One region of the Streptomyces sp. NPDC007205 genome, then DNA from elsewhere that is predicted to be linked to it. Evidence: riboswitches for the same ligand, from Rfam matches in the RefSeq annotation. Region 1 holds a riboswitch; the other holds the start of a gene.
The links. Region 1 has a riboswitch for cyclic di-AMP ahead of ABZ624_RS27525 (transglycosylase family protein). Riboswitches for the same ligand answer to the same signal wherever they lie in the genome.
Positions count from the first base shown of each region.

Region 1 (7,730 bases):
AGCGGGCCGCGGTGCCGGACGAGACCCAGTACCAGCAGGTCCTCGCCTCCACCAGCAGTCTCACCCGGGACACCCTGCACAACATGGTCCTCGACCGGGTGCTGGACCGTGCCGCGCAGGACGCGGACATCACGGTCACCCGCAAGGAGGTCCAGCAGATGCGTGCCGGCCTGGAGCAGCAGGCCGGCGGCGCCAAGGGGCTGCAGGCCGCCTGGCTGCAGAAGTACGGCATCGCCCCCGCCCACCTCGACGACAACCTCCGGCTCCAGCTGGAGGCGCAGAAGCTGGCCCAGAAGCTCGGCACCGACACCTCCCGGCCCGCTTTCTGGAAGGCCCTGTCCACCGCATCCCGGGAACTCCGCATCTCCCTCAACCCGCGCTACGGCGGCTGGGACGTGCAGAAGAGCAGCCGCGTGGACGCCAGGACGCCGTGGGTACGGGAGGTCACGGCGGTGTCGGGCGGACAGCCGCTGACGGCGTAGCCGGTCGACGGTCGGCAGTCATACGATCACATGAACACCCCCACCCTGTGGATAGCCAAATCCGCTGCCTCCCACCGTGGGTTACGTTCGGACTGTGAACGCATCCAGCTCCGACCTCGCCCCCGCCACCGACCCGGGCCGCATCGTCCTGCTCACCACCAGCCACCGCGTCGCCCCCGGTCTGCTGTCCTGGCCCGCCTGGCAGGCACTGCGCGCCGCCGACGCCGTGCTCTGCGCGGACGGGGCGCATCCGCAGCTGCCGTATCTGCGCGAGGCGGGCATAGCGGTGGAGGAGGCGTCCCCCACCGCGCAGGAGCTGGTCGACGCGTGCGCCGGCGGGCGGACCGTGGTGGTCGTGGCCACCGCTGAGGGAGAGCCCGCGCTCACCGACGGCCTGGCCCGGCTGGCCGGCTCCGGCCGCGTCCGCATGCCGGAGCTGGAGCTGCTGCCCGCCTCCTACGACCTGCCCGGCGCCCGCCTGCTGGACCTCGTGCAGGTCATGGACCGCATCCGCGCCGAATGCCCCTGGTCGTCCCGGCAGACCCACGAGGGCCTCGCCAAGTACGGCCTCGAGGAGGCGTACGAGCTGGTCGAGGCGATCGAGGCCGGCGACCGGGAGGAACTGCGCGAGGAGCTGGGCGACGTCCTGCTCCAGGTCGTCTTCCACGCCCGGATCGCCGAGGAACACCCGGACGCGCCGTTCTCCGTCGACGACGTGGCCGGCGGCATCGTCGCCAAGCTCGTCCACCGGCACCCGCATGTCTTCGGCGACGAGAAGGCCGAGACACCGGAGGACGTCAAGGCGCACTGGCTGCGCACCAAGGCAGAGGAGAAGCAGCGCACCTCGGTCACGGACGGCGTCCCGCTCGGCCAGCCCGGACTGGCCCTCGCCGCCAAGCTCGCCTCCCGCGCCCGTACGGCGGACCTGGACGTACGCCTGCCGCACGGCGAGGGCATCGGCTGGGAACTGCTCGCCCTGGCGGTCCGTGCCGAGGCGGACGGCGTGGACCCGGAGTCGGCCCTGCGGGCGGCGGCGCGGGCGTACCGGGACGCGATCCGGCAGGCGGAGGGTGCCGGGCCCGAGGCGATACGCGCGGCCCGCGACGGCCACCGGGACGCGGAGGCCCACCCGAGTCCGGATACGGTCGGGGAGTGACCGACCAGCACCACCCCCGGACCGCCCCCGGCTCCACCCCACACTCCCTCCCCGACTCCGCTCCCGCCCTGTTCACCTGGGAGTTCGCCACCGACCCCTACCCCGCCTACGCCTGGCTGCGCGAGCACGCGCCGGTGCACCGGACGCGGTTGCCCAGCGGGGTCGAGGCCTGGCTGGTCACCCGGTACGCCGACGCCAGGCAGGCCCTGGCCGACCAGCGGCTGAGCAAGAACCCGGCGCATCACGACGAGCCCGCGCACGCCAAGGGCAAGACCGGCATCCCCGGCGAGCGCAAGGCCGAGCTGATGACCCATCTGCTGAACATCGACCCGCCGGACCACACCCGGCTGCGCCGGCTGGTCAGCAAGGCGTTCACCCCGCGCCGGGTCGCGGAGTTCGCACCCCGGGTGCAGGAGCTGACCGACCACCTCATCGGCCGTTTCGCGGCGAGCGGTTCGGCCGACCTCATCCACGAGTTCGCCTTCCCGCTGCCCATCTACGCCATCTGCGACCTGCTCGGTGTCCCGCGCGAGGACCAGGACGACTTCCGGGACTGGGCGGGCATGATGATCCGGCACGGCGGAGGGCCGCGGGGCGGAGTCGCCCGGTCGGTGAAGAAGATGCGCGGCTACCTCGCCGAGCTCATCCACAAGAAGCGCGAGGCGCTGCCCGCCGAGCCCGCGCCCGGCGAGGACCTCATCTCCGGCCTCATCCGGGCCTCCGACCACGGCGAGCACCTCACCGAGAACGAGGCCGCGGCGATGGCGTTCATCCTGCTGTTCGCCGGCTTCGAGACGACCGTCAACCTCATCGGCAACGGCACCTACGCCCTGCTCACCCACCCCGAGCAGCGCGAGCGGCTCCAGGACTCCCTGGCCAGGCGGGAAACCGGCCTGCTGGAGACCGGGGTGGAGGAACTCCTGCGCTACGACGGCCCGGTGGAGCTGGCCACCTGGCGGTTCGCCACCGAGCCGCTCACCATCGGCGGCCAGGACATCGCGCCCGGGGACCCGGTGCTCGTGGTGCTCGCGGCGGCCGACCGGGACCCGGAGCGGTTCGCCGGCCCGGACGTGCTGGACCTCGCCCGCCGCGACAACCAGCACCTCGGCTACGGCCACGGCATCCACTACTGCCTCGGCGCGCCGCTCGCCCGGCTGGAGGGCCAGACCGCGCTCGCCACCCTGCTCACCCGGCTGCCGGACCTGCGGCTCGCCGTGGACCCGGACGAGTTGCGCTGGCGTGGCGGGCTCATCATGCGCGGCCTGCGCACCCTGCCCGTCGAGTTCACGCCGGCCGCCGGAACAGCCGGGCGACGGTGAACGTGAAGGGCGTTCAACTTTGTGATCTTCACGTGATCTGCGCGGCATTAACTTGTGACAAGTGATCGTCTGCCGATACGTTCACCCATCAGCGTGGCGAAGGGTTTCAGTGCGCCGCGCCGGTCCTGCTGTCGCACGAAAGGCTTCCGCATGCTCTCCGGGAACGGTCGTCACCGTCGCCCCCGTCAGGCTCCGGCCCTCCTCGTCGCGGCCGGAGTGACCGGCTCCGCCATCGCCATCCCGCTGCTCGGCGCGGCGAGCGCCCACGCGGCCGACGGCACCACCTGGGACAAGGTCGCCGAGTGCGAGAGCGGCGGTTCGTGGAGCGCGGACACCGGGAACGGCTACTACGGCGGCCTGCAGATCTCGCAGGACGACTGGGGCAAGTACGGCGGCACGCAGTACGCCGACAGCGCCGACCAGGCCAGCCGCTCGCAGCAGATAGCCGTCGCCGAGAAGATCCTGGCCGACCAGGGCACCAAGCGGTGGGCCACCTGCGCCGTCCTCTCCGGCCTGACCTCCGACTCCGGTTCGGTCGACGTCGACACCGGCGTCGGCGGCCCCGGCGGCACCGGCGGGTCGGGTGACACGGGCGGCTCCGGGGACACCTCCGGCTCGGCCGACAGCTCCGACCCGTCCGGTCTGCCGGATTCGTCCGCATCCGGCTCTGGTTCCGACTCCGGCTCCGACTCGACCTCCAACTCGGCCTCCGGTTCGGATTCCTCCGGCTCGGCCTCCTCGGGTCCGGCTGCCTCCGGCTCCCCGTCGGACTCGGGCGCCACGCCGTCTCCGCACCAGAGCCACCACGCCACGAAGACCCCGGAGGCGCCCGGGGGCTCCGCTGGAACCGGTACCCCCAAGTCCGACAAGCCCGACAAGACCGGTTCCTCCGACGGTGGCGGCTCGCAGGGCGATGGCAGCTCACCGACGGCAACCCCCGGTACCGACGAATCGGACAATTACCAGCAGTCCGCCGGTTCTTGGAGCCTGGTCGACACCGGCGCGCTCGGCAGCGGCGGACGCCACCGGGGCGGCAGTGCGGACGAAAGCGTGACAAACGGTCAGAATGCCCCCTCTTCCGGCCGTCACGCCGGCCGCGCGACGGACGCCTACACCGTGCGTGAGGGGGACACCCTGGCCTCCATCGCCGACTCCCTGGGCGTCGCCGGCGGGTGGCATGCGCTCTACGACGGGAACAAGAGCGTCATCGGTGCCGACCCGAACCACATCACCGCCGGTCAGACCCTGGAAGTCGGTGCCGAAAAGGGCGGAAACTAGCGGCAGTTGACGCCCCCTTTCGCCGCTGATGTCCGATTCGGTGAAAGTGTGGGATGAGTCTCAGAAGCCCTGATCGTCTTTGAAATTCCCTCGATCACGTGTCTACGGTCAGGACCGCTCGTCACCACGAGCCCCGGCGGCCGCAACGCCGAATCCTGCCAGCGGTTGCCCGGGAACAGTCGTCGCGTCAAGCGCCGTGGGCAGGAGCGGGGGACCCAAGGTAAGTGCCGGGCCCGGCGGTTCACGCCGGTACCGGCTGGGGGTGAAGCCGCGCCTCGCGAAAGCGAGTGCGCGGCCGGGCAACTCAACCGGCCCGAACCCGACAGCTCACCTCGCAGGCGTCGGTGAGGGGATTGATCCATGCTGTTCTCCGGCAAGGGCAAGCACCGTCGTCCGTCCAAGGCCGTCCGCGCCATCACGCTCGCCGGTGTCACCGGCGCCGCCGTCGCCGCCCCGCTGATGGCGGTCGGCAACGCCTCCGCCGCCACCGCCTCCGAGTGGGACGCGGTCGCCCAGTGCGAGTCGGGCGGCAACTGGTCCATCAACACCGGCAACGGCTACTACGGCGGTCTGCAGTTCTCCGCCTCCACCTGGGCCGCGTACGGCGGCACCGCCTATGCCCCGCAGGCCAACCAGGCCACCCAGGCGCAGCAGATAGCCGTCGCCGAGAAGGTCCTCGCCGCGCAGGGCAAGGGCGCCTGGCCGGTCTGCGGCACGGGCCTGTCGGGCGCCGCCTACAACGGCTCTGCGCCCAGCACCTCCTCGAACACCACGTCCTCGAACACCACCTCGTCGAAGAGCACCGCGCCCAGCACCACCACGCGCTCCGACCAGCAGGCCGCCTCCCGCTCCGCCGAGCGCACGGCTCCGTCCGCGAGCAAGACCGTCACCACCCCGACCGGCAAGAAGGTCAAGAAGGGCGACGGCGAGTACAAGGTCGTCAAGGGCGACACCCTCAGCTCCATCGCCGTCGAGCACCACGTCCAGGGCGGCTGGCAGAAGCTCTTCGAGCTGAACAAGGACATCGTCGAGGACGCGAACCTCATCTACCCGGGCCAGCAGCTGCACCTGAAGTAAGCGGCGGCAGTCCTCGGGTCCGCCCCCGTCCCCACGGGCTCCCCGCCCCGGCGCGTGTTCCCCCGTACGCGCCGGGGCGGGGTCTTTTCTGTGCGCCCCCCGCCTCTTCGGTGTGCCCCGCCTCTTCGGTGTGCCCCGCCGTTTCTGCGTGCCCCGCCTTTTCTACGTGCCCCCTGCACCCACCCTTTGTTCCGCCCATGAACAATGGGTACCGTCTGTGTGCCCCTCCCCGTCCACGGGGCGGTCGGTCGGTGGCCGATCCCCCGGAGACGGTTAGGCTCTAGTCGCAAGGCACAGCCGTAAGGCAGCAAGCCCCGCACTTCCAGCGTCACATCCAAGAAGGAGATGCTCGTGCCGTCCATCGACGTCGTCGTAGCCCGGGAAATCCTGGACTCCCGAGGCAACCCCACGGTCGAGGTCGAGGTCGGCCTCGACGACGGCAGCACGGGTCGTGCCGCCGTCCCGTCCGGCGCCTCGACCGGCGCCTTCGAGGCCATCGAGCTGCGCGACGGTGACCCCAACCGTTACCAGGGCAAGGGCGTCGAGAAGGCTGTCCTCGCCGTCATCGAGCAGATCGGCCCGGAGCTGGTCGGCTACGACGCCACCGAGCAGCGCCTGATCGACCAGGCCATGTTCGACCTGGACGCCACCGACAACAAGGGCTCCCTCGGCGCCAACGCCATCCTCGGCGTCTCCCTCGCCGTCGCCCACGCCGCCTCCGAGGCGTCCGACCTCCCCCTCTTCCGCTACCTCGGCGGCCCGAACGCGCACCTGCTGCCGGTGCCGATGATGAACATCCTCAACGGCGGCTCGCACGCGGACTCCAACGTGGACATCCAGGAGTTCATGATCGCCCCGATCGGCGCGGAGTCCTTCTCCGAGGCCCTGCGCTGGGGCACCGAGGTGTACCACACCCTCAAGAAGGTCCTGAAGAACAAGGGCCTGTCCACCGGCCTCGGCGACGAGGGCGGCTTCGCCCCGAACCTCGGCTCCAACCGCGAGGCCCTCGACCTCATCCTCGAAGCGATCAAGGAAGCCGGTTACGCGCCCGGCGAGCAGATCGCCCTCGCGCTCGACGTGGCCGCCTCCGAGTTCTACAAGGACGGCAAGTACCTCTTCGAGGGCAAGGAGCGCTCCGCCGCCGAGATGACGGAGTACTACGAGGAGCTCGTGGCGGCCTACCCGCTCGTCTCCATCGAGGACCCGCTGTTCGAGGACGACTGGGCCGGCTGGAAGGTCATCACCGACCGTCTGGGCGACAAGGTCCAGCTGGTCGGCGACGACCTGTTCGTCACCAACCCCGAGCGCCTGGCCCGCGGCATCGAGGAGGGCACCGCCAACGCCCTGCTCGTCAAGGTGAACCAGATCGGCTCGCTGACCGAGACCCTGGACGCCGTCGAGCTGGCCCAGCGCAGCGGCTTCAAGTGCATGATGTCCCACCGCTCCGGCGAGACCGAGGACGTCACCATCGCCGACCTGGCCGTCGCCACCAACTGCGGCCAGATCAAGACCGGCGCCCCGGCCCGCTCCGAGCGCGTCGCCAAGTACAACCAGCTGCTCCGCATCGAGGAGATCCTCGACGACGCCGCGGTGTACGCGGGCCGCAGCGCGTTCCCGCGCTTCAAGGGCTGACGCAACCTGGGCTAAGTCTTAGCCAGTCATACGTACGTCCCCGGACCCGGTCCCGTACCGTGTCCGGGGACGTACGCACGTGTGAAGCGCAGGGCAAGGGGAGGCGGGAGAGCCACATGGCCGTGAGGGACCGGGACCGTTTCTCCACCGCGACCAGGCTGCGGCTGCTCGGCGAGCAGACGGCGGCCCGGGTCTACCGCTCCCAGACCAAACGGCAGGCCCGCCGCTCCCGGCTCACCGGCCGGGCGGCGCTGCTCGCGCTGGTGCTGTGCTCGATGATCGTCGCGCTCGCCTACCCGATGCGGCAGTACGTCTCCCAGCGCGCGGAGATCGCCGACCTCCAGCGGCAGCAGGAGCAGGCCCGCAAGCGGGTCGAGCAGCTGCGCGACCTCAAGGCACGCTGGCAGGACGACTCCTACGCCGAGCAGCAGATCCGGCGCCGGCTGCACTATGTGAAGCCCGGCGAGACCGGGTACGTGGTCGTCGACCCGGGCGCGGCCCAGCAGTCCCGTGGCGACCTCGGGGCCGCCCACCGGCCCTGGTACGCGAACGTCTGGGACGGCGTCGACAAGTCCGACGCCTCCGACCAGTGAGCAGTAACGCCGGCCTTCGGCCGTAACCGACAGAAAGCTTCGAAGAGCAGTCATGGAATCGCCCCCGCCGCCCACTCCGCGCACCGACCCCACCGACGCGGACGTCGAGGCCTTCAAGCAGCAGCTCGGCCGCCCGCCGCGGGGCCTGCGGGCCATCGCGCACCGCTGCCCGTGCGGTCAGCCGGACGTCGTG
Region 1 covers NZ_JBEYEW010000019.1:41,186-48,915, forward strand. Annotated here, with positions in the region: gene ABZ624_RS27505 (SurA N-terminal domain-containing protein) at 1-482, shown strand, start outside; gene ABZ624_RS27510 (nucleoside triphosphate pyrophosphohydrolase) at 577-1,638, shown strand; gene ABZ624_RS27515 (cytochrome P450) at 1,707-2,957, shown strand; gene ABZ624_RS27520 (transglycosylase family protein) at 3,108-4,235, shown strand; cyclic di-AMP (ydaO/yuaA leader) riboswitch at 4,418-4,591, shown strand; gene ABZ624_RS27525 (transglycosylase family protein) at 4,596-5,312, shown strand; gene eno (phosphopyruvate hydratase) at 5,658-6,944, shown strand; gene ABZ624_RS27535 (septum formation initiator family protein) at 7,061-7,537, shown strand; gene ABZ624_RS27540 (DUF501 domain-containing protein) at 7,590-7,730, shown strand, end outside.

Region 2 (7,730 bases), on a different contig from region 1:
CTGGTCCGCAGGGTCCTCGGCCCGCTCGGCGCCTGGTGGCTGCGCGAGCGCTTCCAGAGCGCCGTGCTGGTCCAGGACGTGGAGCGGGTCGTGGGCGCCGAGGCGCCGGACGGCACCCCCGTCCTCACCGTCCGCACCCACGGCGGCCGTAGCGAGCGGCTCACCGCCGACCACGTCATCGCCGCCACCGGCTACCGCGTCGACATCGCGGCGATGGACTTCCTCGGCCACGAACTGCGCACCCGGCTCGCCGTGAGCCGTGGCACGCCCAAGCTCGGCCCCGGCTACGTCTCCTCCGTCCCAGGGCTGTATTTCACGGGTCTGCCGGCGGCGGCGTCGTACGGCCCCGTGATGCGCTTCGTCTGCGGTACGGAGTTCGCCTCTCCGCGCCTGACGAAACACCTCGCGGCGACCCACGGCTGAAGCCTCCGGGAAGACGGCGGCACGGGCCTGCCGGCGGCGTCGCTCCAGGGCGTCCGGCAGGACGGGGTGCCGCAGGAGCGGGTGGAGATCGTCGGGCTCCGGGCCGGCCGAGCGGAGGACCCGGCGAAGTCGCCGACCACTACGACGAGAAGCAGGTGGCGCGTGCGTACCTCCACCGAGGAGGTGGTGCGCACCACTTGGGGCTGACCAGTACGCAAGTACGCAGGACGACAAGATGAGTCGGCGAGGCGAGGTATCCGTATTCTCTGATCATGGCAGCCTCCCCCGCGTACGCTCTGATCGCCACCGACCTGGACGGAACGCTGCTGCGCGGCGACGACACGGTCTCCGACCGGTCGCTCGCCGCGCTCGCGCGGGCGGCGCGGGCCGGAGTCCGGCACCTGGTGGTGACGGGCCGCCCGGCCCCGCGGGTACGGCCTCTGCTCGAACACCTCGGCTGCACGGGGCTCGCGGTGTGCGGGCAGGGCGCGCAGGTCTACGACGCCGTGTCCGGCCGTCTGTTGTGGTCGGTCCGGCTGGACCGGGAACTGGCCGAGACCGCGCTCGGCAAGATCGAGGCTGAGGTGGGGCAGGTCTACGCGGCCGTGGACCAGGACGGTGTCGACGGGCTCACGCTCATCGAGCCCGGCTATCTGATGCCGCACCCGACCCTGCCCGCGGTAAGGGTCGGCCGGCGCGACGACCTGTGGTGCGAGCCCATCAGCAAGGTGCTGTTGCGCCATGCCGACCTGTCCGACGACGAGTTGGCGGCGGTCGCGCGCGCGGTGGTGGGCTCACTGGCGACGGTCACCATGTCGGGGCCGGGAACCGTGGAGCTGCAGCCGTCCGGGGTGACCAAGGCGACCGGCCTCGCGCTGGCCGCCGAGCGGCTCGGGATCGCCGCAAGGGAGGCTCTGGCGTTCGGCGACATGCCGAACGACATCCCGATGTTCGACTGGGCCGGACACGGGGTCGCCATGGCCAACGCGCACCCCGAACTCAAGGCGGTGGCCGACGAGATCACCCTGTCGAACGAGGACGACGGCATCGCCGTCGTCCTCGAACGACTGTTTCCGGCCGGCTGACCGGCACCGACCGACTGACCGGCCTATCAGTAGGTGTCTGTCCTGCCGGTCCGCGGAGCTGTCAGTACGCGCCGAAGACGTTGTCGATCGACCCGTACCGCTTGGCCGCGTAGTTGCAGGCGGCGGTGATGTTCGCGACCGGGTCGTAGATGTTGAAGGACGTTCCGGCCACGTGGTACGCGTTGAACGTCGGGTCGATGACCTGGAGCAGGCCCTTGGACGGGATGCCCGCGGCGGCGTTGGAGTCCCACAGGTTGATGGCGCTGGGGTTGCCGGAGGACTCCCGCATGACGTTGCGGTAGATGCCGTTGTAGCTGCCGGGGATGCCCTTCTGGGCCATGATCGCGAGGGACTCGCGGATCCAGCCGTCGAGGGTGTTCGGGTAACCGGCGGGGGTGGTGGAGACCGTGGTGGCGGCCGGGGTCGCTGCGGAGGCGCTGGTCGCCCCGATGAGCGGCAGGGCGAGGACGGCGGCACCGGTGCCGGCGGCGGCGAGGGCGCGGACGAGGCGGTTGTTCCGGGTACGGCGGTGCTGAGCGGCAGCAGGCATGGGGAAGTTCCTCTCCGACGCCTGCGAGGTGAGCTGTCGGGTTCGGGCGGGGAGGTGCCCGGCCGTGCCCGGGAAGGCACGGCTTCACCCCAAGCCGTTCCGGTGCGACGTGTGCCGTCCGGTCCGGCGAGTTACCTGGGTCCCCCGCTCCTGCCATAGGAATGAGTCCGTGGATGGTTATGCGGGCGGTGGCAGGATTCGGCGTCCGCCCGACGGCCCGGAACGTATGCGAGAGCACATGTCGGGAACAAGTACCGGATTCACACAACGTCCTATTTGACCTTGATCTATGCCCTATGAGGTGCTTGATCCTTTGCGGTTGCCAAGCCTCAACTCGCCAGCGGGGCAAGGGGGCAAGGGGGGATCGGCGGGGGTGGGGTGCCGGTGGACGCCAGTGACTCAACTCACGAAATGACAAAGTACTTCAAGTCGGACATGGGGGATTCGAGTGGGTCGGCTGGATGGCGGAACCCGTGACCCGGCACCCGTCGTCGCCCTGGGGGCGCAGGCGTTGCTGCGCTCGCCTCTCGACTCGCCCCTTCAGTCATGACAAAGCGGACAGAGTTCTGTTAAGTCGATAAATATACGTTCATTTCACATGATCAAAAACATTCCGGTCCTGACCTGATACCTCCCAGGCTGGACCGGTGGGCGCTATCGGTGATCGAAAGAGGACCGGATACGCTGACGAGTGATGGCAGCGACCTATCGACAAACCGTGTAATCGCCAGCAGACACCAGCAGACAGGAGACCCCTCGTGACCGTCGTCGGGCCGTTCGGGCTGAGCGTGCGGGACCAGGCTCTGGAAGCCGATGTCCAGGCCGGATTGACGGCTGTCGAGGAAGGCTTGCTCGAGGCCACCAAGAGCGAGGTGCCGTTCATCACGGGGGCCGCGCAGCACCTCGTGCGGGCCGGCGGGAAGCGGTTCAGGCCGCTGCTCGTGATGCTCGCGGCCCAGTTCGGCGACCCCTATGCGCCGGGAGTCGTGCCGTCGGCCGTGGTCGTGGAGCTGACCCACCTGGCCACGCTGTACCACGACGACGTCATGGACGAGGCGGCCGTACGGCGTGGCGTGGACAGCGCCAACACGCGCTGGGGCAACTCGGTCGCGGTCCTCACCGGCGACTTCCTCTTCGCCCGGGCCTCCCAGATCCTTGCCGACCTCGGTCCCGAGGCCGTCCGGGTCCAGGCCCTCGCGTTCGAGCGGCTGGTCACGGGTCAGATCCTGGAGACCGCCGGTCCCTCCGACGGCCGCGACCCGGTCGAGCACTACCTGGACGTGCTCGGCGGCAAGACGGGCTCGCTGGTGGCGGTGTCGTGCCGGTTCGGCGCGATGATGTCCGGCGCCGACGAGACGGTCGTCGACGTGCTCACCCAGTACGGCGAGCGGCTCGGCGTCGCCTTCCAGCTCGCCGACGACGTCCTGGACATCGCCTCCGACTCGCACGAGTCCGGCAAGACCCCCGGCACCGACCTGCGCGAGGGCATTCCGACGCTCCCGGTGCTGCGGCTGCGCGAGCGGGCGGCCCGGCTGGCGCTGCCCGAGGACATCGCGCTGTGCCGGCTGCTGGACTCCGACCTCAGCGACGACGCCCGGCACGCCGAGGCGCTGGCCGCGCTGCGCGCCCACCCCGCGCTGGAGCAGGCCCGTCGGGACACCATCCGGTATGCGGAGGAGGCTCGCGCCGCGCTGGCGCCGCTGCGGGAGTGCGACGCCAAGGCGGCGCTGATGGAGCTGTGCGACGCGGTGGTGCACCGCGCCGGCTGACCCCGGCCGTCCGCGCGAGCCACGCCGCGCGGCAGCGACCGGCCGTACGGCCCCTGTGCGACCCGTACGGCCCAGCGGCACGGCCTGGTGCGATACCCAACCCGCAGACGTCCGTGCCCCCGTACGGCCCCCTCCGTTCCGGTGAGACCCCTACGGGTCGGGGGAGCCGCTGCCCCTACGTGTCATACCGCAGGCGTACACGGAGTTGGCTCCGTGGTCTGACGCTTCTTCATGGCCGATTTGGTGAGATGGACACCACGGACATCACCACTCCTCACCGATTCGGGTGAGAATGGCGGCTCTGGTGGACCAACGTGAGGACAGCCGCCGCCGACGACGGAGGTAAGGCACACATGGCACCGTACGAAACCGACGACGCGGTGGACGCCGCGCAGGAGGAAGCTCCGCGCGGCGGACGCCGCAAGGCCGCCCGCTACGCGGTCCCGGTCGCGGTGGTGGGGGTGGCGGCGGCCACGATCGGGCTGGTCCCGGCGCTCGCCGCCTCCGGTGACCCCGACCTGCCCAGGATCACCGCACAACAGCTCATCGAGAAGATCGCCAAGTCGGACGTGCAGCAGCTGTCCGGCACCGTGCGGACCAGCACCGACCTCGGCCTGCCCAACCTGGGCGGCCTGGAGAACAGCCTGGCCTCGGGGGCGGCCAGGGGCTCCGGCGGCGGCTCCTCCGCCGACCCGCAGTCCCGGCTCACCTCGCTGGTCTCCGGCACGCACACGCTGCGCGTCGCCGCGGACGGCCCGCAGAAGCAGAAGCTGTCGCTGCTGGAGAGCGGCTCCGAGTACAGCCTCATCCACAACGGCACGGACGTGTGGGGCTACGACAGCAGGAGCAACGAGGTCTACCACGGCACCTCGGCCGACTCCGGCAAAGACCACAGGGCCGAGCCCCCGGCCACCCCCAAGGACTTCGCCGACGAGGCGCTGAAGTCGGTGGACGACACCACGTCCGTCACCGTCGACGGCACCGAGCAGGTCGCCGGCCGTGACGCCTACAAGCTGCTGATCAAGCCCCGGCAGTCCGGCACCACGGTCGGCGCGATCAGCATCGCCGTCGACGCGAAGACGGGCATGCCGCTGAAGTTCACGCTGACCCCGAAGAGCGGCGGCGCCGCCGTCCTCGACGCGGGCTTCACGCAGGTCTCCTTCGCGAAGCCGGACGCCTCTACCTTCGCCTTCACCCCGCCCAAGGGCGCGAAGGTGACGGAGGGGAAGAAGGAGAAGAAGGAGCCCGCGGCGCGGCAGCACGCGCCGAAGCCGGGCGAGTTCGGCAAGGGCCTCGGCGGCACCGCCGTCCTCGGCAAGGGCTGGACGTCCATCGCCACCTTCGACACCGGCGCCAAGGGCGGCCTGCCGAACGGCTCCAAGGCCGGTGACCTCGGCGGCTTCCTCGGCTCGCTCGGCGACAAGGTCTCCGGCAAGTTCGGCAAGGGCACCGTCTTCTCCACCCGGCTGGTCAACGCCCTGATCACCGACAACGGCAAGGTCTACGTCGGCACGGTGACCAAGGACGCCCTGGTCAAGGCGGCGAACACGGGAAAGTAGCCCCTTTCGGGCACCACGAGCCGTGACTGCACGTTGACCCTTTCGGGGTCTTTGGGGACTTGGGGGTCGTGGGGTCTTCGAAGGGCAGGACGAATCGAGGGGGAGCCGATGGACGAACCGTCCGCCACGGAGCGGGAGACCGGGGAATCGGGGGACGCGGAGCGGCGTGCCCCGGCCCGGGCGGAGACAGACGTCATCGTCACCCGCGGCCTCACCAAGCGCTACCGCGGCGGACAGCTCGCCGTCGACCGCCTCGACCTGACCGTCCCGGCGGGCAGCGTCTTCGGCTTCCTCGGCCCGAACGGCTCCGGCAAGACCACCACCATCCGCATGCTGATGGGTCTGATCGAGCCGACGGCGGGCACGGCCCGCGTGCTGGGCCGCCCGATGCCCCGGGCGGCCCGTGCCGTCCTCCCGCAGGTCGGCGCGCTCATCGAGGGCCCCGCCCTGTACGGCTTCCTCTCCGGCCGGGAGAACCTGCTGCGCTACGACGCCGCCGACCCGACCGCCGACCCTCGCACCCGGCGCGCCCGCGTCGCCGCCGCCCTGGACCGGGTGGGCCTCACGGCGGCCGCGGGCAAGAAGGCGAAGGCGTACTCGCTCGGCATGAAACAGCGCCTCGGCCTGGCTGCAGCGCTGCTCCAGTCACGCCGGCTGCTGGTCCTGGACGAGCCCACCAACGGCCTGGATCCGCAGGGCATGCGCGAGATCCGCACCCTGATCCGGGAGCTGGCCGCCGACGGCACGACCGTCTTCCTCTCCTCCCACCTTCTGGACGAGATCGAGCAGGTCTGCACCCACGCGGCGGTCATGGCGCGGGGGCGGCTCGTCACCCAGGGCGCGGTGGCCGACCTGGCGGCCGGGGCGCGGGGCCGGCTGGTGGTGACCACCCCGGATCCGGCCGAGGCGGCCCGGGTGCTGAAGGAGCAGGGCGTCGGGGACGTCGTCGCGGACGGCGACCGGGTCGGCGGCGAACCACCCGCACGCGACCTCGCCGAGGTGAACGCGGCCCTGGTCGCGGCGGGGGTGCGGGTCCGGGGCCTCACGGTCGAACGGGCCTCGCTGGAAGACGCGTTCGTGGCGCTGACGGGGGAGGGCTTCGATGTCGCGGGCTGAGACGACTGCGGCGACCGCCGTACGGCGGCCGAGTCCGCTGTGGACGCTCGGGCTGCTGCACAGCGAGCTGGTCACGACCCTCCGGCGCTGGCGCACGCTCGCCCTGCTCGGCGTGCTGACCGCGGTGCCGGTGCTGGTCGGGATCGCGGTGAAGATCCAGACGCGCGGCGGCGGGACGGCGGACCACAGCGGCCAGGGCCCGGCGTTCCTCACCCAGATCACCAACAACGGTCTGTTCCTTGTGTTCACGGCGCTGGCCGCGACGCTGCCGTTCTTCCTGCCGATGGCCGTCGGGGTGGTCGCGGGCGACGCGATAGCCGGCGAGGCGGCGGCGGGCACTCTGCGCTATCTGCTGGTCGCCCCGGCCGGCCGTACGCGGCTGCTGCTCACCAAGTACGCGACTGTGATGGCCTTCTGTCTGCTGGCCACCCTGGTCGTCGCCGTCTCCGCTCTGATCGTCGGCGCGCTGCTCTTCCCGCTGGGCGACCTGACGACCATCTCCGGCACCCGGATCAGCTTCGCCGAGGGCCTCGGCAGGGCCCTGCTGATCGCACTGGTGGTCGCCGCCTCACTGGTCGGCGTGGCGGCGCTGGGTCTGTTCATGTCGACGCTCACGGGCAGCGGCATCGCGGCGATGGCGACCACCGTCGGCCTGCTCATCACCGTCCAGATCTTGGACCAGATACCCCAGCTGCACGCGCTGCAGCCGTACTTCTTCCCGCACTACTGGCTGTCCTTCGCCGACCTGATGCGTGACCCCGTCTACTGGGACGACCTGGAGAAGAACCTCGGCCTGCAGGCGCTGTACGCGGCGGTGTTCGGCTCGGCGGCCTGGGCGCGGTTCACGACGAAGGACATCAGTGCGTAGGGCCTAGCCGACGGCCTTCTCGTACGGGAAGCGGGCGAGGGGCGCGTCCTGGGCGAAGAAGGTCTTCGCGCGTGTCAGCGCCTCGGTGTCCTTCAGTACGTCGCCGGGCGCGCTGCCGTTGCCCAGCAGCACCCCGCCGAACCGCATCCCCATGTAGGCGGCCGAGTTGTTGAGTGTGCCGACGTACGGGTCGGCGACGGACGGCTCGTCGTGCGCCAGCGCCGCGATGCCCCAGAGTGTGCGGCCGGTCAGGGCCGCCCTGAAGTCGAGGCCCGGGGTGCGCAGCCAGCCGGACCAGTGGTCCAGATAGCGCTTGGTGAGACCGGACACCGAGTACCAGTACAACGGCGACGCGATCAC
Region 2 covers NZ_JBEYEW010000018.1:76,895-84,624, reverse strand. Annotated here, with positions in the region: gene ABZ624_RS26955 (FAD-dependent oxidoreductase) at 1-423, shown strand, start outside; gene ABZ624_RS26950 (HAD family hydrolase) at 696-1,508, shown strand; gene ABZ624_RS26945 (transglycosylase SLT domain-containing protein) at 1,570-2,058, opposite strand; cyclic di-AMP (ydaO/yuaA leader) riboswitch at 2,064-2,236, opposite strand; gene ABZ624_RS26940 (polyprenyl synthetase family protein) at 2,817-3,827, shown strand; gene ABZ624_RS26935 (DUF2092 domain-containing protein) at 4,181-5,386, shown strand; gene ABZ624_RS26930 (ABC transporter ATP-binding protein) at 5,495-6,502, shown strand; gene ABZ624_RS26925 (ABC transporter permease) at 6,489-7,370, shown strand; gene ABZ624_RS26920 (NAD(P)H-dependent oxidoreductase) at 7,374-7,730, opposite strand, start outside.
Region 2: linked by a shared signal. The riboswitch ahead of ABZ624_RS26945 (transglycosylase SLT domain-containing protein) and the one ahead of ABZ624_RS27525 (transglycosylase family protein) in region 1 are both predicted to bind cyclic di-AMP.